2 linked regions of the Acidicapsa ligni genome follow. The protein of the gene in region 2 binds, or shares a complex with, the protein of the main gene of each other region. Links are inferred from orthologs where the notes say so. Each region holds a gene or a part of one and is shown on either strand. Other genes may lie near its edges.

Region 1 (10,261 bases), on a different replicon or contig from region 2:
TCACGCGGATTCTCAACCTTGTTCAACGCCAACAGCACTTGAGCCGTGTCATCGGTATCGGGATAGAACTCGTTATTAAATTCGAAGTACCAGCCACCCGGCTCCGCATTGGGGACTTTAACCGACCAGTCGCCCTTGTGACGGACTTCTTTGGAGAGCATCCAGTCGGCGGCCTTGAGCATGCGCGCATCTGTGGATGGCACCCCAGCTTCCCCTAGAACGAAGACTGCATACGCGGTATCCCATACCGGAGACATACAGGGCTGCATACGGAAGGTTGGCTCAGAGTAATCCGGAATACCCGCGTCCTCGATGCCAAGCTTTTCAAACTCATCGCGGGCGCGAATAACCTGAGGATCGTCATCGGAGTAGCCCAGGCAACGCAGTGCCACAATCGCGTTCAGCATGGCGGGATAGATAGCACCCAGGCCGTCTGACATTTCGAGGCGTTCGAGCATCCACTTTTCTGCCTTACGCAGGGCCAGCTTGCGTAAGGGACGGATGTAAACAGCCTCTACCCAATGAAAAGCCCGATCGGCGATGAGGAAGAAATTGCGCCAACTAACAAGCTTCTTGCGATCCATGCGCAGACGCAGATTGGCATTCTCGCGACCACCGACAAAAAGCTCATCAATTCCCTGCTCTGCTGCAATCTTTTTGAAGGGCTTTTTGGCGTAAATGATCGAGAGTGGAACCAGGATTGCTCGGGACCAGGAAGAGATCTCGTAGATATTGAAGTAGAACCAGTTCGGCGCAAGAACAATTTCCGGCGGGATAGCAGGAACAGCGTCGTAGTCGTATTGGCCAAGTGCGCAGAGGTAGATCTTGGTAAAGGTGTTGCACTCGACTACACCACCGCTGGCCAGAATCCACTCTCGGGCACGAACAAGGATAGGATTGTCCGCAGACATCCCCATCAGCTTGCAGGCGAAGTAGCACTTCACTGCAAGCGAGATATTTCCGGGCGCGCCGGGATAGATGCTCCAGCTTCCATCGGCGTTCTGATAACGCAAAATCTCAGTCAACGCACGTTTCATTTTGCCTGGATCACCGCTTTCAAGCAGCGTATGCAGGAAAATATAGTCAGCCTCAAGCATCGAATCTGCTTCGAGTTCAGCAGACCAGTAGCCGTCGGGATGCTGCTCCGAGAAGATGTAATCGCACGAACGAGCCACCGCTGCGTCCACCTGAGAGATGTCCGCGTCGATGCGGCCAAACCGTGGTGCAGCGGGCTTTACGTTGGCTTCAAATTTACTCATGCGTCTCAGTTTCGTCTGGCTCTACAAGTGTCCCCGAATGCGGAGAGTTCTAGCGGACTGGAATCGACTGGGCGCCGTTCGCGCCACCGATAGCTTGGATGATCTCAGGCGGCAAACCGAAGCGCACATTTTCCGGCATAACTTCAACTTCTTCGACGCTGGAATACCCGTTTTGTTGCAAATAATTGATCACATCCTCGACTAGAACTTCCGGTGCGGAGGCTCCGGCTGTCACGGCAACGGAATTCACGCCCTCCAGCCACTTGGGATCAATTGCTGCGGAGTTATCAATGAGATACGCCTGAGTGCCGAGGTTGTTAGAAACTTCGACCAGGCGATTTGAGTTCGAGCTGTTGGTCGAACCAACAACCAACACCAGATTCGCTCCGGGGGCAACGTTGCGCACGGCAACCTGACGATTCTCAGTGGCGTAGCAGATGTCCTGCGTATGCGGCCCTACAATGTTTGGGAACTTTACCTTAAGGGCGTGAATAATATCGCGCGCCTCGTCGAGAGAAAGCGTGGTCTGCGTCAGATAGGCGACACGATCAGGATCGACCACGACCAGCGCTTCAACCTCTTCGACGTTGGAAACAACCTGCGTCGCTTCAGGAGCTTCGCCCAGGGTGCCTTCGATCTCATCGTGATCGCGATGACCGACGAGCACGAGCGAGTAGCCCTGCTTGGCGAACTTGACGGCTTCGACGTGAACCTTGGTCACGAGTGGGCAGGTGGCATCAATCACCTTAAGACCGCGTGCTTTACTGGCTTCGCGGACTGCAGGGGAGACACCGTGCGCACTGTAGATCACACGCTGGCCGGCTGGCACTTCTTCAATTTCGTTGACGAAGATTGCGCCCTTTTCTGCCAACTCGTTGACCACAAATCGGTTGTGGACGATTTCGCGGCGGACGTAGATTGGCGCGCCGAATGTTTCGAGCGCAATTTTGACAATGTCAATCGCACGAACTACGCCAGCGCAAAATCCACGAGGCTTGAGCAACAGAACGCGTTTTTGAGCCGCGCTGCTATCCGCGCGGCCAACGTTGGGAAGAGATTCCTGAGCTAAGAGTGTCACTCTCTGAGTATACCAATTAGTGACTCCCCTTCCCATCAGGGAAATGTAATAGGGGAATTCAAGCAGCCAATGGTCGTTCTAAGCGGTTGAGCGGGAACAGGTTGCGATCGGCGGGATACTGACGGTCAGCGGCTGGCTTCAATCATCTGACTGGCGTGCCGCTGGCTGGCCTCAGTAACTACTGCGCCACTGAGCATACGGGCAACTTCTTCGACCCGCATACGGTCATCCAGCAAACGAACCTGGGTCTTGGTGCGGCCGTGATCTTCGCGCTTTTCAAGCAGGAAGTGTTGATCTGCGAACGCTGCAATTTGCGGAAGATGGGTGACGCACAGCACTTGCTGGGCCTGGCTGAGTGTCTTGAGTTTCTGCCCTACAGCCTCTGCGGCGCGACCACCGATGCCGATATCGATTTCATCGAAAACCAGTGTTCTGGGTGCGACTGGCTTGCTGGAGCGTGTTGCGGCAGGCTTGCCGGTTCCCTCTTCGACAGTAACTTTGAGCGCCAACATGACGCGGCTCATTTCGCCGCCCGATGCGATCTCATGCAATAGCTTAAGTGGCTCGCCGGGATTAGTGGCAATGCGATACTCCACGGAATCCCAGCCATGAGAAGCCCATGCTGATTCGTCTGACTGCGGGGCGATGGTCACGGTGAATTGAACCTTCATGGCCAGGTCGTTGATCTGCTTCTCGGCAAGGCGCGCCAACTTCCCTGCTGCTGCCGAACGCAATCCACTCAAGGCCTGCGCTGCCGTCACGTACTTTGCGCGTGCATCTGTCAGGTCTGTCCGAAGCTGCTTTAGAATTTCGTCTCTATCCTCAACCTCGGCGAGCTTTGCGGCGACTTCTGCTCCAAAAGCGATTACTTCGTCGATGGTGCTGCCGTACTTGCGCTTGAGCCTGTCGAGAACAACCAAACGATCTTCGATTTCAGCCAGCCGGTCAGGGGATGCGTTAATTTTCTCGGCATAATCCCGCAGGGTATCGCTAAGGTCGTCCACGATGGCGCGGGCAGAGGTAAGTTGTTGCACCGCATCGGTAAATTTGGCATCGTAGCGGGCGAGCTCTTCTACGCTTCGCAGAGCGTTACGCAGAGACGACTCGGCAGAGGTATTGCCCTCGTAAAGCTGGTCGAATGCGCCCATGGCTGCTGCATAAAGTTTTTCGGCATTGGCCAGTACGCGCTTTTCGGTCTCTAACTGCAGGTCTTCGCCTGCGGCGAGCTGAGCTGCTTCGATCTCTTTTTTCTGATAGCTCCAAAGATCGACCATTCGAAGGCGGTCTTGTTCGCCCTGTTCGAGCTCAGCTAATTTTGCGGCTGCCCCGCGCCAGCGCGTGTAGGCTTCGGAGACGGTTGTCGATTCAAGGCTGGCGAACCGGTCCAGAAGAATTCGCTGCTGTACCTGGTCGAAGCTGCTCAGAGTTTCACTCTGCGCGTGAACCAGTGCGAGTTCAGGAGCAAGTAACTTAAGTACCGCGACCGTTGCGGGCTGGTTATTTACAAAGACGCGGCCTTTGCCTGTAACCAGAATCTCCCGGCGTAGAATGATTTCCGATCCGCTCCCGTCGATGCCATTTTCTTCTAGAATCGAATCTGCTGTCGCCGTTGCCTCGAAAACGCAGGAGACCACGGCCTTATCAGCGCCATGGCGGACTACTTCGGCTGAGGCTTTACCGCCCATGAGCAGGGCAAGCGCGTCAACCAGGATCGATTTGCCAGCGCCAGTTTCACCGGTGAGTAAATTTAGCCCCGGGCCGAAGACGGCTATGGCGTGATCAATGACAGCATAATTTTCAGCGCGCAGTTCGACGAGCATCGTTAAACCATTCTCCTGCATTTGGCCTGAAGTGTAAGGACGTCATACCAGTTGGCGAAAAATGCAGGATTCCGTGCGCAGCATACCATGCGGCAGCCCTGCTATTCGCTCAGAACACCGGCACAAGTGGCGACCGGAACCTTGTTAGCAACTTGGGGTAGTGCTACTTCATCTGCTAGCTTCATAGACGAGGTACACGCCGATTTTAGCCGCTGCCCTTGCCCTTTTTCTCCAGTCAGACGCGCCGCCTCCCCCTCCCACGCAGGGATCCAGCGCGATCGTTGAAATGCTCTCCAACAGCGGACCGGTGGCCCTAGCGGTGCTGCTCGTGCTGGCGATTGCCAGCGTTTATTCCTGGACGCTGATTTTTGGCAAGATGAGCACTTTCTCCAAGGCCACAAAACAGAGCCGCCGCTTTATCCGGACCTTCCGCAAAGCTACGCGCCTTCAGGAAATTGCCGCCAATACCGGTGACTACGCGCCGAGCCCGCTTGCATTGGTTTTTGAGGAAGTTTATGAGGCCTACAAGCGCCAGACTGGCGGCTACGGTCCGCCGCGCAATGTTGCTACGTTGGAGCGCTCTGCTCAGACTGCAAGCAGCGAAGCGGTTACTCGGCTTGAACAGAGACTGACCTGGCTGGCGACTATTGCTTCCACCAGCACATTTGTCGGCCTCTTCGGCACCGTTATGGGCATTGTGGATGCGTTTCACGGCCTGGGGACCGCCGGTTCTGCTACCCTGCGTGCTGTCGCGCCTGGAATTTCAGAAGCACTCATCACCACGGCTGCGGGCATCTTCGTCGCTGTGCCTGCCGGCATCGCTTACAACCAGTTCGCCGCTCGGCTGCGTGTTTTTGCGTCGGGGATTGATGACTTTGCGCGTGAACTTCTGAATTCTCTGGAAGAGATTCCACAGCGCGGCGCGAACCAGCCACCTCCTTCCCAGGGAGCGCGGGCAGGTGATCCTCGTTCGACAGACCCTCGCTCGACAGATCCGCGGCTCATGGAACGGGAGGTCTAAATGGCCTTTACGGGCAGCAACGGGCGCACACAGACATCGCTGGCCGAGATCAACATCACGCCGCTGGTCGATGTGGTGTTGGTATTGCTGGTTATTTTCATGCTTGCCGCACCAGTGCTGCAGTCGGGCATTGAAGTTGCTGTGCCCAAAACACGCACGGTCAAGGAGATCACCGAACAACGCCTGGTGGTTACCATAGCCAAGGATCAGACGGTTTTCCTGGGCGATAAGCCGGTGAATATCCACGAATTGGCGACGCAACTGCATCAATCCGGCGTAGATCCCGCTCACCAGGTGATTTATCTACGAGCGGATGAGCGCGTTCCTTTCGGCGCGTTTGCCTCGGTCATGGATTCTGTTAAACAGGCTGGCATTACCAACATCAGCATCGTTACCCAGCCACTCGAAACCAAGTCCAACTAGTAGATCTTTACCAACAGAAACAGGTCAGGAGCAAGAAGCTGCAGGTCAGCGAACAACTCGAGCCGGAATTCCTACGGGAGCCTATCGGCAAGCCGATGGTGAAGGCCGTGCTTTTCCATGGTCTGCTCGTGGGACTTGTTCTGGGCTATGGTTTTTTGAATGGGCTGTTTCCTCACAACACCTGGGGAGGGGCGACCGAGGGTGCGATCGCCGTGCAGCTAGTCAGCAGTGCCCTGCCTCTGCCTGCAGACCACAAGCCGAACGATAATGTACTGGCAACTGAAAAACCCAGCGAAGCGCCTGCGCCGCCCGCGCCTAAAGCACAGCCCACGGTAGACGAAAAAGCGATCCCCATCCCGTCAAAGATCGAGGCTCCTAAAAAGCCAGCGGCAAAAAAGCAGGAAGCCAGCAAAATACCCGAGCCTAAGCCGGTGGTTACCAGCAAGACTCCACAGCGCCAGCCAACACCGCCCAAGCAGGACAATCGCGCGCAATATGGCGAGCAGTCTTCAAGCGCGATGCAGCGCACGGCTCAGCCTGGCACTACGACCGTGGGAGCAACCAGCGTGACAGCATCGCCGGGCAGCCGGGGATTTAACTACCCGTGGTACATCCAGAATATTCAGCGAAAAATGCAGCAGAATCTCTATCGAGGCGAGGTTGATCCGCGGACGCCGGTAGGCTCCCGCACCTATATCACCTGGGTAATTCGCCGCGATGGCACTGGAATGGAGGCCAAGCTGGATAAATCCAGTGGTAGTCCCACTCTGGATCGAGCCTGTCTTAGAGCAGAACAGAGAGTTGACACTTTTGGGCCCCTTCCTTCACCACCAAGTGATCCACCGCCCAATGTCTCCTATTATTGTGAGTACTGAGTGTTATGAAATTCACGCGTGATCTGGATACAACGGTCGAAACAAGTTGTTTTTTGAGCTCCAGTCGAACGCAGCAGTAACCCTGTATTTTTGAGGAAGAGGACTGAACCGCATGACTGCAATCCTTCGCAAGCTTCCCCGAGCATTTTCTTGTTTTTTGCCTCTGCTCGCATTTGCAGTCAGTCTCCCTGTACTGCATGCGCAGGATTGGATTCGGACTGGCAGTAACCTCACCGATCAGCGTATCCGCATCGCGGCAGCCGATTTCAAACCTGTTGGTTCTGATCCGCAGACGCCATCGCTGAAGTCCACGTTTGACGCGACACTTTATAACGACCTGTCGAATGCTGGCATCTTCGACATGGTTTCAAAGAGCCTGATTCCGCCGGTTACGCCGGGCGCTCCTCAGGAAATCAATCTGCCGCAATGGGCAGCCGATCCGGCTAACGCGTCGATGGTCGCATTTGGAGCGCTATCTTCTACCAATGGCCGCCTGAGCGTCTACGGCTGGGTATTCGATGCCAAGAACCCAGGCAGTCCACAGATCCTGGGCAAGCAATACAACGAAACTGCCAACCAGGATAATGCCCGTTTGATTGCACACCGCTTTGCCGACGAAATTATCGCCCGTCTCGGAGGCGGTCTGAACGGCATTGCCGAGACCAAACTCTACTTCGTCAGCGCACGTACCGGCTCCAAGGAAATATGGGTGATGGATTACGACGGGCAAAATCAGCACATCGTAACCAAGCAAGGCAGCATCTCTCTATCACCGCGCATTTCGCCGGACAACAGCAGGCTTGCATTTTCGACATTGGGCAAAGAAGGTTGGACGATCCGCATGTTCTCGATGGACCTCGGGCGGACGGTGAGCTACCCTGCGGGCGTGGCGGGCGGCAGCAATCTTTCGCCTGCATGGTCTGGCGATGGATCCAAGATCGCTTTTTCGTCATCCCGTTCGGGAGACCCTGAAATATGGATATCGGATAGCAATGGCGGCAATCTGCGTAAAGCCACCTCTATCCGCGGTCCGGATGTTTCGCCAACTTGGAATCCGAAGACCAATTCTCAGATCGCCTGGGTCAGTGGGCGCACCGGTCTGCCGCAGATTTACACTATGGATGCGGATGGTACAAATATTCAGCGTATGACGGATGGTGGTTATGCCATCTCACCTTCGTGGTCGCCGAACGGGCAGTTTCTCGCATTTTCCTGGAACCGGAAATACGGCCCCGGCGCTCCCGGCGGACAGGATATTTATGTGATGGATATCGCATCCAAGCGGTGGCTGCAACTGACGCATGAGGCTGGTAGCAATGACTTTCCCAGCTGGTCCCCCGATGGCCGCCATGTTGTATTTCAACGCGAGATTGGCAAGCAGGTCGAAATCTGGACTATGCTGGCAGATGGCACGGAACAGCACCAACTAACACACTCTGGCAAGGACTCTATGCCAAACTGGAGTTGGAAGTAATTTCGGTTCCGGAGTAGGTTATCGGCGCCTTGTATGACAAACAGATTTACAAATTTCGTTGTAAGGAGAAAAACTTGAACTCCAAATATCGTGCTTTCAACCGCACAGCTACGGCCTTAATCCTGCTCATGGCTACATTCGCAGTGATCGGATGTGGTAAAAAGAAATCCTCCTCGTCCAATGCCGCACCACCGCTCTCAGGGCCCCCCCCCACGGCACAGTTGACCGCAACTCCTTCTACGATCACCGCTGGCGATCAGGTTGTGCTTTCATGGCGCGCCACGGATGCGACAAACGTCTCTATCGATGGCATTGGCGACGTCCCCAGCTCTGGCGTCAAGACGGTCACTCCAACTACCTCGACCAGTTACCATCTGATCGCGCGCGGCGATGGCGGGTCGGCAGACGCAACTGCGCGGGTCACGGTAAATGCAGCCCAGATGGCTGTTGCAGTACCGCAGGATTCCTCGGCGTCAAACATGACGGCGGACGAGCAGTTCAAAGCCAGCGTACAGGATATTTTCTTCGACTATGACAGCTACGATGTACGCCCGGAGAACCAGGCCGCTCTTTCGAAGGCCGCCGCATACCTGGCGACAAACTCTCGCATTCACGTCTTAATCGGCGGGTACTGCGATGAACGTGGCTCGAATGAATACAACCTGACTCTGGGTCAGAGCCGTGCGAACTCGGTCAAGCAGGCATTGGTTCAGGCCGGTATCGCAGCTGATCGCCTCCGCATTGTCAGCTACGGTAAAGAGAAGCCATTCTGCAGCGAATCTACCGAAGAATGCTGGCAGCAGAATCGTCGCGCCGGCTTCTCCATCGACAGGTAACGAAATCGCAATTGGCCACTCCATAGTTACAATGAACGAACGACGCGGCAACCTGGATACAAATCCGGTTGCCGCTATCTCCTTCACAAACAGAATGTGAGAATCTGATGCAATTAATCGATCACCGACGTATCTGGCGTTATCGCTTTGCGGCTCTGCTTCTTGCGGTGCTGTTTATTGTGCCTCGCCCTGCACACGCAGCTTCCAAGGAAATCATTGAGCTGCAGACTCAGGTGCAGCAGTTGCTTGACATGGTGCAGCGTCTCCAATCCACCGTAGATTCGCGCTTCGGACTGGTGCAGCACCTGGTGGAACAGAGCACGGACAGCGTGAATCAGATGAATGCTACCGTCGCCACGATGCAGCAGAAGCTGAATGCGCAGAATGAATCAACCAACGGCAAGCTGGATTCGGTCTCCGGCCAGGTGCAGTCGCTGAATGACTCCCTCGATGAGATGAAGACTCGTATCGCAAAGCTCGACAAACAGCTTCAGGATATTCAGTCTCAACTCCAGAATGTACAGGCGCAATCCACTGCGACAACGGCGACCATGCCAGGTGGCATACCGCCTCAGCAACAGGGCCAGCCAAACGGAGGTCAACCTATGGGCGGGCAGCCGATGCAGGATGGCGGAGGAGCGCCGAATCCCGGCATCCCCGACGCTGGAGCATCTCAGGCTCCGCCGCTTCAAGAGACATATCAGAGCGGCCTACGCGATTACAACGCCGCAAAGTACGATCTGGCTTTCTCCGAATTTGGCGATGTACTGCACTATTATCCGCAGGATGACCTGGCTGGAGATGCGCAGTTCTATGTCGGCGAGATCGCTTATCGGCAACAGAAATATAAGGACGCAGTCAAATCCTACAATGCTGTTCTGGAGAATTTTCCAGGCAACCGCAAAGCACCCGCAGCCCAGCTTCGCAAAGGTCTTGCTCTGATTCAACTGAACCAGAAGGACGCGGGCGTCCACGAACTACGCTCCTTGATTCAGCGGCATCCGCAAACTCCGGAAGCCCTACAAGCGCGAAGCAAACTGAATGCACTCGGAGTACGCATCACCCCCGCTACGCGATAGCTTTATTTTGTAATTTAAGCAAAGAAAGAGCCCCGCATTCAGCGAGGCTCTTTTCTTTTTGGGTGAAGAAATACTACTGCAGGCTGGCCATTACTTTATCCAGTACTTCTCTTGAAGGCCGGATAACGGATTCAGGCAGGGAGCTCAACGGCTGATCGACCAGGTTAAGCTGATCGGTGAAGGTTGGTTTCTGGGTGTCGACGTAGAAGATACCGGTCAGCACCTCACCTTTTTCATGCGCTTCCATGAGAGCCTTGACTGAACCGATTTTGTCGGTTGGATCATAGTCCTCGCGGATCTTACGCAGACGCAGGCTGGAACCGTCATGCATGCGTACATCAAGCGTCGTACCGTGATCGTACTCGACCTCGATATCTTCAAAGCTCGGAACGAACC
Region 2 (10,195 bases):
CCAATATTCCTGCATCGAATATTCCAGTCGACAAGCGCCCAATTCGCGGTAACCCGGCGGCCAAGGTCACGGTCATCAATTTTGACGATCTGGAATGCCCCTACTGCGCGCGCATGCATCAGGAGCTTTTCCCTCTGACCCTGGAGCGCTACAAGGATAAAGTTCGCTTTATCTACAAGGACGATCCGCTGACCGATTTACACCCCTGGGCCATGCATGCTGCGGTCAACGCCGGCTGCATCGCCGATCAGAATGACAAGGCTTATTGGGGCTACGTGGATTATCTGCACGCTCACGGCCAGGAGGTCACGGGCGAAGATCGCAATCCTCAAAAGAGCTTTGTAGAGCTCGACAAGATCGCGCGCGAGCAGGGGAAAATCTTCTCTCTCGATGCGGCCAAACTGGATGCGTGCCTGCAAAAGCAGGACGAAACAGCGATTCGCGCGTCTATGAAAGAGGCTGAGAGCCTCGGCGTGGACGGTACGCCTTCCCTCTTCGTCGACGGTGAGCACATTAATGGTGCGCTGCCCGCTGAGCAGGTCTGGATGGTGATTGATCGTGCCTTACGCGCAGCCGGGATTGAACCTCCCCCGCCTCCGGCAACTACTCCGACTCCTGCCCCTGGTTTAGGGCAGTAGGAAGATAGCTCCGGGAAATAGAAACCTCCCAGTTTTCTGTAACGGGGGCTGGGGTTTATCCTGATTGCCTGAGGCTGCGCCATCAAATGTTGCCAGCCAGGAGATGTTCGGTTGGCGCAAGCTTTGAAGTTTTCTGTAATTCGCAATGTACCCGTGCTCTTTCTCGCCGCGGGGCTGCTTTCCGTTGGCGTTATCGGCTGCCACCAGGCTCCGTCGCCGGAAGTGATGGCTACTGTCAACGGCAAGCAGATCGTGCAGGCGGATGTCGACCGCCTTTACAAGCAAAGTATGGGGCAAACTCCGCAGGCTCCCTCACCGGAGCAGGCCGCGATAGTGCGCCTCAATATCCTGCGCGGCTTGATCGATGACGAGATCGTACAGCAGCGAGCAGCGAAGCTGAATCTTGTGGCTACGGATGAAGAAGTCAATGCCAAGTTGACTGAATTCAAAGCGCCCTATACGCAGGAAGAGTTTGAGAGCCAGCTCAAGGCAAAGAATCTCACCCTCGAAGAACTGAAGCGCGATATCCGGCGTACGATCACCAAGAGCAAGCTGATCAATAAAGAAATCGAATCCAAGATCAACGTCACGGACTCGGAAATCAGCGACTACTATACGGTGCATAAGGCGGAGTTCAACCTGATTGAGCCGCAATATCGGCTGGCCGAAATTGTCGTTACCAACCAGCCGGCCAAGCAGGTCAGCAACCTCCAAAACAGCAAGGCGATGAACGACGCGGACGCCAAGAAAAAGATACAGATGCTGCGCAATCGTCTCGATAGCGGCGACGACTTTGCCTCTCTGGCAATGAACTACTCAGAGGATCAGTTTGCCAACAATGGCGGGGACGTTGGCCCCGTTTATGAGTCCTCTGTTCGAAGTACTTACCCTGAAGTATTTGCCGCGATAGACAAACTAAAGGCGGGGCAGACAACAGACGTGCTTCCTATCACGCAGGGGGAGGGTTCCAGCCGCAAGACTGTTGGCTATGCCCTTTATATGCTCATACAGAAAAGCCCGGCAGGCCAAAGAGAAATCACGGACCCGCGAACACGACAGACCATTCGCCAGACTCTGCGCGATAGTCATGCGCAGCTACTGCAGAACGCTTATTACGAAATGCTCCACAACGATTCCAAGGTTCACAATTACTATGCTGAGCAGATCCTGAAACAAGGCGCAAGCTAACGACTTAGCTGTGGTTGCGCCTTCGGCTTAAACCGTTTGTGATCGCGACGTATACCTCGTTCAGATTCTTCTGATTGTCTTCTGCTGCATTCTTTTGCTGGGGCCGCCTGCTTCGCTCGTATCCTACAGCCGGTGTCGATTGCGGGTCCTGGCTCCCGCCAGCCCGTTCAGTCCAGTCCGCCCTCCGTACAAGCCACGCTATAGTCTCATGCCGATTCCCTCGCAGGTGAGGGGTCATCGCTTTCGTTCATGATCTATACGTTCATGGGTCTATAGCCCTGGGCAGGAAAACAACGGCAGTACCATTGCTGGTCGTGGTATTGCGTTGACTGTGGGTTATGACTGTGGGTATTTCCGGCCAATATCAATATCTATCTGTAGATCTAGGGCTGGTGATCTAGTGTCTTCGGCCAAATGCAAGAGAGCCTCCCAATCGGGAGGCTCTCTTGATCGATACGTTGATACGTTTGATGAATGCTGCTACTTCATGTTTCCGCTTGAATCCATAACGATGCCGCCGGGGCCCTTGTCCTTCTTTGCTTCGTTTTCCTTACGGGTGCCCATAGCCTTGTGGCTCCAGTCCGTTGCGGAATCGACATCTGCCTTACGGGCTGCTTCATCGCCACAATCTACGTCTGCCTTGCGGCGATAGACGAGATTTAGATATTGCATTGCGTCGTCATAATTGGGGCGATTTTGAACGGCCAGATTGAGGTACTTCAGACCTTCTTCTACGAGCGGGCCATTCTGCTTCTGAATTTCAGAGCAAGTGCTTTTTACCATCGCTTTTACATTGCCCACACCGTCGTCATTCACGCCAGCGGGTAATGCTTTCAGAAGGTTTTCGTGTGCCTGCGTCCAGTCGATAACGCCGACGGTGTAGGCCGCTTCAGGGTCCTTGGGATCAACGGCTAGGACCTTCTTCTGCCAATCCTTAGCTTCGTTGAGGCGCTTGGTGTTGAAGTAAAGGCTGGCTACGCCCTTGAGGCTGTTGATGTCAGTGGGATCATCTGTAAGCACCTGTTGATATGTGTCGATGGCCTGTTGAGCCGTCTTCATATTTTCAGGAGAAGTCAATCCTGGTACGACATTCTGTGAGAGGGCCGTGGCAAGAAATACCTTCGCGGTCGGAAGCTTCGGGTCCAGATTTTCGGCATTTTGAAAAAAGTGAATAGCGGCTTCATACCTTCCGGCCTTGAACGCTTCTACTCCCTTGTTGAGTTGGTCCCGGGCTTTCAGACGGTCGCATCCGGTCATCGAAACCATCATGGCGACCAGGACAGCCGCTAGCACCGGCAGACGTGCGATTCGATTCATGTTCGTATCCTTCTCCTTCGAGTCGTCGCCAGCTTTATCGCGCCTGGTGTCTCCGCGCGGCTGAAGCGGATGGGAGTATCCGTATCCAGACATATGAGCATAATTCCGGTTGACTTGCTTTGCGCATCGTTTTCGGTGCGCAGAGCAAGAAAAAAGCAGCCCTGCCTACTAGGTAAGGGCTACTCTGCTACTGTCCTGCAGCGATCTTGGGGGTGATCAATCCAACGTGATCTACACCGGCAGCATGACCAATATCGATCACATCCGCGACCTGTGCGAAATTCACTTCGTCATCGCCCTTGATAAACATTACACGTTCTGCGCGATTTGAGTAGATCGTTGTCAACCGGGCCAGAAGATCTCCACGGGCGACGTCGTCCTGATTGATCTTGTATGCAACCGTCGAACCATTGGAGTGCAGGACTGACACCACGATGGCGCGATCGTTATCTGGCTGCTGTTTTTGCGGATCTTTAGGCGGCTGGGGAACCAGCGCGTCCAGACCCTTCGGTACGACTGGAACGATGACCATGAAGATGATCAAAAGAACCAACAGTACGTCGATCAGCGGCGTTACGTTAATGTCGGAGGATATTCCTCCAGGACCAGACCCACCTGTCATTGCCATGTCATAAACTCCCTGAATTTGTCCCGGTAGTATCGCGGGTTACTCTGGTGCCCCGGGTGTCTGCCGTTTTTCGGTCAGCAACCCGACAGATTCGACGCCCGCGGTGCGGACATCATCAATCGCGTTCTCAACATCAAGATACTTGGCACGTGCATCGGCACGTACGAAGATCTCCTTGCCGGGCTTATCGGCAAGCTTGTCGCGTACTTTGCCCCCAAGCTCGGAGGGCGCGACCTTGTCCTGCCCAAGATAGACGGTACCGTCGCGGGTCACGGCAACGACAATCGCGTCTTCTTTATCCGCATCTGCCATGGGCTGTGGATTATCTGTCTTTGCCAGATCTACGTTGACCTTATTCTGGAGCATCGGAGTGATGACCATGAAGATGATCAGCAACACGAGCATTACGTCCACCATGGGGGTGACGTTGATGTTCGAGTTAACCTTGGCGCCTTCGTTGCGTACTGAAATGCCCATGTATGTGCTCCACGCCTTTCGATGAAATCTGATCGCTCTTCATCGAGCCGAGTCACGCATCGTCTCTGAGAAACGCCGGCAGGGAAGTGTTTGCTTCCCTGCCTGCAAGAGAATCCCGCTCATGACTTGTATCGGCTCGGCAGTCCGCAGGCGGGTTTAGCGCTTGTGGCTCTGCTTGATGAAGTAGTCAACCAGCTCGCTCGATGAGTTATCCATCTCGACGTCGAAGGCTTCCACGCGTCCGCTGAAGTAGTTGAAGGTCATAACTGCCGGGATAGCCACGAGCAGTCCGAATGCGGTCGTTACCAGGGCTTCTGAAATACCGCCTGCGACTGCACCGATACCCGAAGACTTCTGGGTTGCGATCTGCTGGAAGGCGTTCAAAATACCCATAACCGTACCGAGCAAACCAACGAATGGAGCCGTCGCGCCGATGGTGGCGAGAACGCCCAGACCGCGCTTCAGCTTGGCATGCACGATGGCTTCAGCCCGCTCAAGAGCGCGCTTGGAGCTCTCGATGGTCTCTTCGTTGACTGCGCCGCCAGAGCTCTTGAACTCCTGGAGACCGGCAGTGACAACTTCTGCAAGGTGCGACTTCTTGCTGCGATCGGCGATCTTGATCGCTTCATCGAGCTTGCTGTCTTTCAGAGCGCCAGCGACCTTAGGAGCAAACTCGCGGGACTGCTTGCGGGCTGCTGTGAAGTAAAGGTAACGATCGATCATGACCGCGAGAGACCAGATGGACATGATGAAGAGCACGACTGCGATGCCCTTGGCGAAGTAACCCATGTTGGTCCAGAGACCAACGAGGCTGAAGTCAGGGCCTGCGGCTGCGTCCTGGAACATGGCAAGGCTGATCGGGTGTGAGGCGAGATGTGCAAATTGAGCGAGAATCACTGAATCGTTCCTCCTGGGGGTGCGTTCTATGCTGCGTAAGTAACTACCGAGGGGAATGCGTCCGTTGTCGGTGCACATTCAGGACATTGCGAAGGTGACTTCAGATTAGACGCGAAGTCACCCAGGAAGTGCATCAGCCACCCAGGCTGAAGACAACGTTGACAGTAGTTTCTACCTCAACGGGATCGCCGTTGAGAAGATACGGCTTGTAGCGCCAATTTCTCACGGCATCCATTGCGGCCTGCTGCAACATTGCAGGTCCACTCAGAACGCGTAAATTGATAATCCCACCGGTCTTGGAGATGGACGCCTGAAGGACGACCGTTCCCTGAACGCGGGCTGCCTTTGCAATCGCTGGATAAACGGGCAGAACTTTCTGCATCAGCAATCCGGTAGCGACACCCTGAGAGATGTTGACCTTCTTGGGAGGCTCCTGCTTGACGACTGGCTTCGCAGGACCGGTGCCGAAAACGCTACCAATTACGCCGCCAGCTACGCCGCCTGCTGAGCCTTCCATACCGGCAACTCCAAAGCTCGTGGATGGAGGAGCTTCTTTTTCCTCAACCTGCACAATCTTTTTGGGAATCTTGGTGGGAGCCATCAATTCATTGTTCATCAACTGAGGCTTCACCTGCGGATGCGGAACATCCGGTGGTGGTGGTGGCGGCGGTGGTGGCGGCGGTGGAGGAGCCGTCAGCAACGTAACCAACGAGGCCTTGGGCAGCGCCTCATAATTGATCAAAGGGTATATGATCGCGCCGGCGAGGATTCCTATGTTGATCGCAAATGTGGCGATCACCCAGGGGTTTCTCTTTTTGATCCGGTTGCTGGATTCGAACGTTGAATCTTCAAACATGGCCGACCTCGAATCTCGTATTAGGTTCTCTAAACTTTAGACACCGACGGTTCCAATTTTGTTCCCGGCCACTTCACCGGTTCAATCCCGCGCTGAGATAAGCGTGTTTCACCTATATCAGAACGACCCATTCACTGCAAAACATGCTGCTAAAACAGTGCAAGTTACGAGGCCTGCATATGCGGCAAGTTATGCTTTGCTGCGCTTGGCTGAAGGCAAAACTGCGGCCTTCCCCTTGCTGCCACGCCATCCCTGATAGGCCACGAGCATGGGAGCGGCGACCGCGATAGAGGAATACGTGCCGATCAAAATGCCTACGACCAATGCGAATGAGAAGCCACGCAATACTTCGCCGCCAAACAGATATAACGCGAGCACAGTAAGGAATGTCAATCCGGAAGTGAGCACAGTTCGGCTCAAAGTCTGATTAATGCTACGGTTTACCACGTCTGTGAGGCTCTCACGACGGGACAGGCGCAGGTTCTCGCGAATACGGTCGAAGACAACGATCGTATCGTTCATCGAATAACCGACAAGCGTGAGGATGGCCGCGATGACGGTGAGGCTTACCTCCTTATCGAACAAAGCGAAGAAGCCGACGGTGATGAGCGTGTCGTGAAAGACCGCGACAACAGCAGCCACGCCGTAGATGAGCTCGAATCGGAACCAGAGATAGATGAGCATGCCGATGAGCGAATAGAGCGTCGCCAGGCCAGCCTGCTTCTCCAACTGCTGCCCGACGGTTGGCCCGACGGACTCAACCCTCACGACAGTCGCATGATTGGCGTAGTGGGCCTGCAGCGCGTCCACGATCTGCTTCCGTCCTGAATCCACGGATGCATCGGATTGCTCAGGAAGACTGATCAGCATCTCGCGCTTGTCAGGGGTGTCATAGTTGACGATTTTCGCGTTGACGCCTGCAGCTTCAGTTGCCTTGCGGATCTGGTTTACGTCGGGATCATTCTGAAACTGCACCAGAACCTGCGTGCCGCCGCGGAAGTCGACGCCCAGTGGCACAGGGCTGCCGGTATGCGCCAGATGCAGGCCCATGGAGATCAGGCCGGCCACGCTGAAGATCAATGAAAAGCCGAGGAAATACCACTTCCTCCCCAGCCAGTCGATATTTGCATTGTGAAAGAGTTCCACGATTCCTATACCTTCCCAATCTCTTGGCGGAACGGCAGTTCCAGATTCGCTGCCGCCCCGCTAACTTACCTAACTACCAACTCGCCGAGTCACTAAATCGAGAGCTTTTGACCTGCCAGCTTGTGATTCACATGCGAGTCGAAAATCACGCGTGAAACAAAGACAGCGGTGAACAAATTCGCCAACAGACCGAACGTCAGCGTGACGGCAAATCCCTTTACCGGACCGGTGCCGAACATGAACAGAATCGCTGCCGAAACGATGGTCGTTACGTGCGTATCGACGATCGTGATCCATGCATGAGCAAAGCCCTGATCCACGGCCTGCGCAGGACCTTTGCCCGCGCGCATCTCTTCGCGAATACGCTCGAAGATGAGCACGTTGGAGTCGACACCCATACCGATGGTCAGGATGACTCCGGCGATGCCCGGCAGCGTGAGAGTAGCGTGGCTGTAGCCCATGAATCCGAGCAGGATCACGAGGTTCAGGAAGAGTGCGAGATCCGCATTGATACCCGCGCCTCGATAGTAGATCAGCATGAAGACCATGACGGCCAGCATGCCTGCTACGGCAGCTACAACTCCCTGCTTGATGGAGTCGGAGCCGAGCGAAGCTCCAACGGTACGCGCCTCAAGCTGCGTGATGCTGGCCGGAAGTGCGCCTGTACGCAGGGTGAAGGAAAGCGTCTCGATCTGCTCTTTGCTGAACTGGCCTTCAATCTGGCCGTTGTCCCGAATCGCGCCGTTGATGATGGCTACATTCTTTACACGGCTGCCGAGAACGATCGCCATGTAGGTGTGAATGTGCGTGGAGGTGTAGTCGTAGAAGCGCTCTCCGCCTGCGTTGGTCAGCACGAAGTTCACGCCCTGACGGCCGGTGTCGCTGGAGTCAATCGCACTCGCGTCGCGGAAGTCGCGTCCACCGACGATGGAAACGCGCTTGAGCCGGAAGACGTGATCCTGGGAGTCGGAAGTGATGCCCTGGCTGTCTCCGTGGAGTATCAACTCATCCGGAGGAAGCGATCCGTTCACGCTGGTCAATGCTTCCTGCTCGCTGGCATAGCCCTGCGGATCACCAGTCACTTCATGCACCTCAAGGCGCGAGGTGGACTGAATAATGTCGCTTACGCGGTCCAGGTTGTCGATGCCCGGCAGCTCAACGAGGATCTGGTTTTCGCCCAATCCGTAGCGTTGAATCTCGGGCTCGCTTACGCCTAGTTGGTCTACGCGGTCACGAATGGTGTCGATCGACTGATCAACCGCCTTCGATTCCAGATCGGCCAGTAGAGAAGGCTTCATGGTAAGAGTGAAGCCGTTACCGCCGCTGAGGCTTGCGATGTCGTATTCCACGCCGTAGCGGTCGCTCAGTTCATTGCGAACATCGCTGGACTTGGTTGGGTCGATGCCGGAAACCGTGATGATATGCGGGGAATCCGGATTCGGAACCACCTGCGTGAACGTCAGATGATTCGTCTGCAAATCCTGCTCGATGCGGGCCACGGTATTGTCTGCGTCCGCTCTTACAGCATCCTTCACGTGCACCTGCAACACCAGATGGGCGCCGCCGCGCAGATCGAGCCCCAGATGAATGCGTTGTGTGATCGCACTCGTGATGGCTGCTCCCGTTACACCTTTGGGAATGCCAAAGATGCCGTAAAGGCATACCAACAGGACGCCAAAGATAATTGCAATCTTGCCGTTCAGATTTTTCTTCATGGTTATATCGTCAGTACGCACAATGTCGGCGGCTAATTCAGCCGTCGATTGTAGCTACTTGCTTCCTTCTTCCTGGGTGGTTACGGAAGCTATGGAGCTCTTCACCACCTCAATCTTGATGCCGTCGGGAGCGATGCGCAGGGTCAATGCGTCGTCCTTGATGCTGATAATTGTGCCGCGAATGCCACCTGTCGTGGTGATCCGGTCGCCGGTCTTCAGATCGGACAGCATCTGCGCCCACACCTTCTGCTTTTTCTGCTGCGGGCGAATCATCATCAGATAAACCACGCCAATCATCAGCACTGGCAAAAGGAGAGAGAAACCCGAACCGCCCGGGCCGAAATTAAATCCACCCGCCAACATCGCAAAACTCATCAACACAAAATCCCTTCATCTATCCGGCCGACTGGTTAATGTAACCGGCCTGGCCACAGGAGCGTCCGACCTAAAGGCCCGCTACCTTCGGTAAATTTTTGTCTCCGGGAATGGTCGCCGAGGGTTGTTTTGAACGCGAGTTCCCCGTTCCAGACAATCCCGGCACGTCGGTCACTGCCGATCTGCCAACCCGCAGCAGCAGCCCAACTGCTTTCTGCTTCCTGTTCGACACCGCTTTGCACTTAATGCTGCGCCTTCAGGCTGCCTACAGAAAATGCGCAACCTTCCAGCCATTACAGCATCGCAATCAGTCTAGCAAACCGGTAGGCTCTATAAGACAGGGGCGGAGCGCCCGCTGTCAAAATAGCCCTAATTCCGGGTCAGATTTTGTGCCCGGAGGATTAACTTCCGTCCGCGCCTTGATACATCCCTTATGAATAACTCAATTTTGGCCGGGCGCAGTGCATGAAAAGCCAGGTAATTTTCCCATTTCCAAGGGAAAAGAAGATGCTCTTCCGGCGCAATGTGGCGAATTCTGGAGGCCGCATTCTGTTTCCCTGGTCAACCGCGAGAGATGGAATGCCCTGTTTCTGTTGCAGTTTTCATCGCAGATAGGTTTTCATTGCACTGAGCTGCCTGCGGATTTCAACAGCTTTTATTGTCTTTTGTGCAGATTAAGGCTTGGAGGGCGTCTCGGGAGTCTCGTCTCCATCCTCAACGAGCACTGCCGATCCGCCAACCACATCGAAGCTTACCGCGTCTCGACCGGCGGGGTGAAAGGTTACTTTCAGCGGGTCTCGCTGCCACTCCGGCAGGCCGCAAACGGGCCAGGGGTGATTTGCGGCATCGTATTCGGAGAGTTTTTTTGCGAGTACCGGCTTGCGGATTGAAACCTGGGCGACGATGGCATACAGGCTCTTGCCTGTTGCTGTAATGCCACAGTAAGCCGCGTAGTCGC

What was found.
Region 1: the proteins of OHL19_RS00985 (region 2) and OHL19_RS11000 are in contact, whole or in part, in a cryo-EM structure (PDB 9DDO), measured with the Escherichia coli proteins. The link is inferred for Acidicapsa ligni from one-to-one orthologs.

What each region holds. Positions count from the first base shown.
Region 1 is NZ_JAGSYG010000003.1:119,756-130,016, reverse strand. The notes cover bases 3,982-6,889. They hold OHL19_RS11000 (ExbD/TolR family protein), read left to right. Parts: upstream 3,982-5,178; coding sequence 5,179-5,601; downstream 5,602-6,889. Other genes in these bases: tolB (Tol-Pal system beta propeller repeat protein TolB), read left to right, coding at 6,589-6,889; OHL19_RS10995 (TonB C-terminal domain-containing protein), read left to right, coding at 5,709-6,476; OHL19_RS11005 (MotA/TolQ/ExbB proton channel family protein), read left to right, coding at 4,444-5,178; recN (DNA repair protein RecN), read right to left, coding at 3,982-4,157. Also shown: shc (squalene--hopene cyclase), read right to left, coding at 1-1,259; OHL19_RS11015 (4-hydroxy-3-methylbut-2-enyl diphosphate reductase), read right to left, coding at 1,309-2,337; more of recN, read right to left, coding at 2,463-3,981; more of tolB, read left to right, coding at 6,890-7,950; peptidoglycan-associated lipoprotein Pal, read left to right, coding at 8,025-8,786; OHL19_RS10980 (tetratricopeptide repeat protein), read left to right, coding at 8,894-9,865; OHL19_RS10975 (2-oxoacid:ferredoxin oxidoreductase subunit beta), read right to left, coding at 9,939-10,261. UniProt on the Escherichia coli protein: Involved in the TonB-dependent energy-dependent transport of various receptor-bound substrates.
Region 2 is NZ_JAGSYG010000001.1:243,173-253,367, forward strand. The notes cover bases 3,276-6,117. They hold OHL19_RS00985 (MotA/TolQ/ExbB proton channel family protein), read right to left. Parts: upstream 5,146-6,117; coding sequence 4,405-5,145; downstream 3,276-4,404. Other genes in these bases: OHL19_RS00975 (ExbD/TolR family protein), read right to left, coding at 3,331-3,771; OHL19_RS00980 (ExbD/TolR family protein), read right to left, coding at 3,811-4,248; OHL19_RS00990 (energy transducer TonB), read right to left, coding at 5,279-6,001. Outside these bases: OHL19_RS00960 (DsbA family protein), read left to right, coding at 1-638; OHL19_RS00965 (SurA N-terminal domain-containing protein), read left to right, coding at 750-1,826; OHL19_RS00970 (tetratricopeptide repeat protein), read right to left, coding at 2,307-3,143; protein translocase subunit SecF, read right to left, coding at 6,191-7,147; protein translocase subunit SecD, read right to left, coding at 7,240-8,862; preprotein translocase subunit YajC, read right to left, coding at 8,917-9,237; OHL19_RS01010 (hypothetical protein), read right to left, coding at 9,912-10,195. UniProt on the Escherichia coli protein: Involved in the TonB-dependent energy-dependent transport of various receptor-bound substrates. Protects ExbD from proteolytic degradation and functionally stabilizes TonB.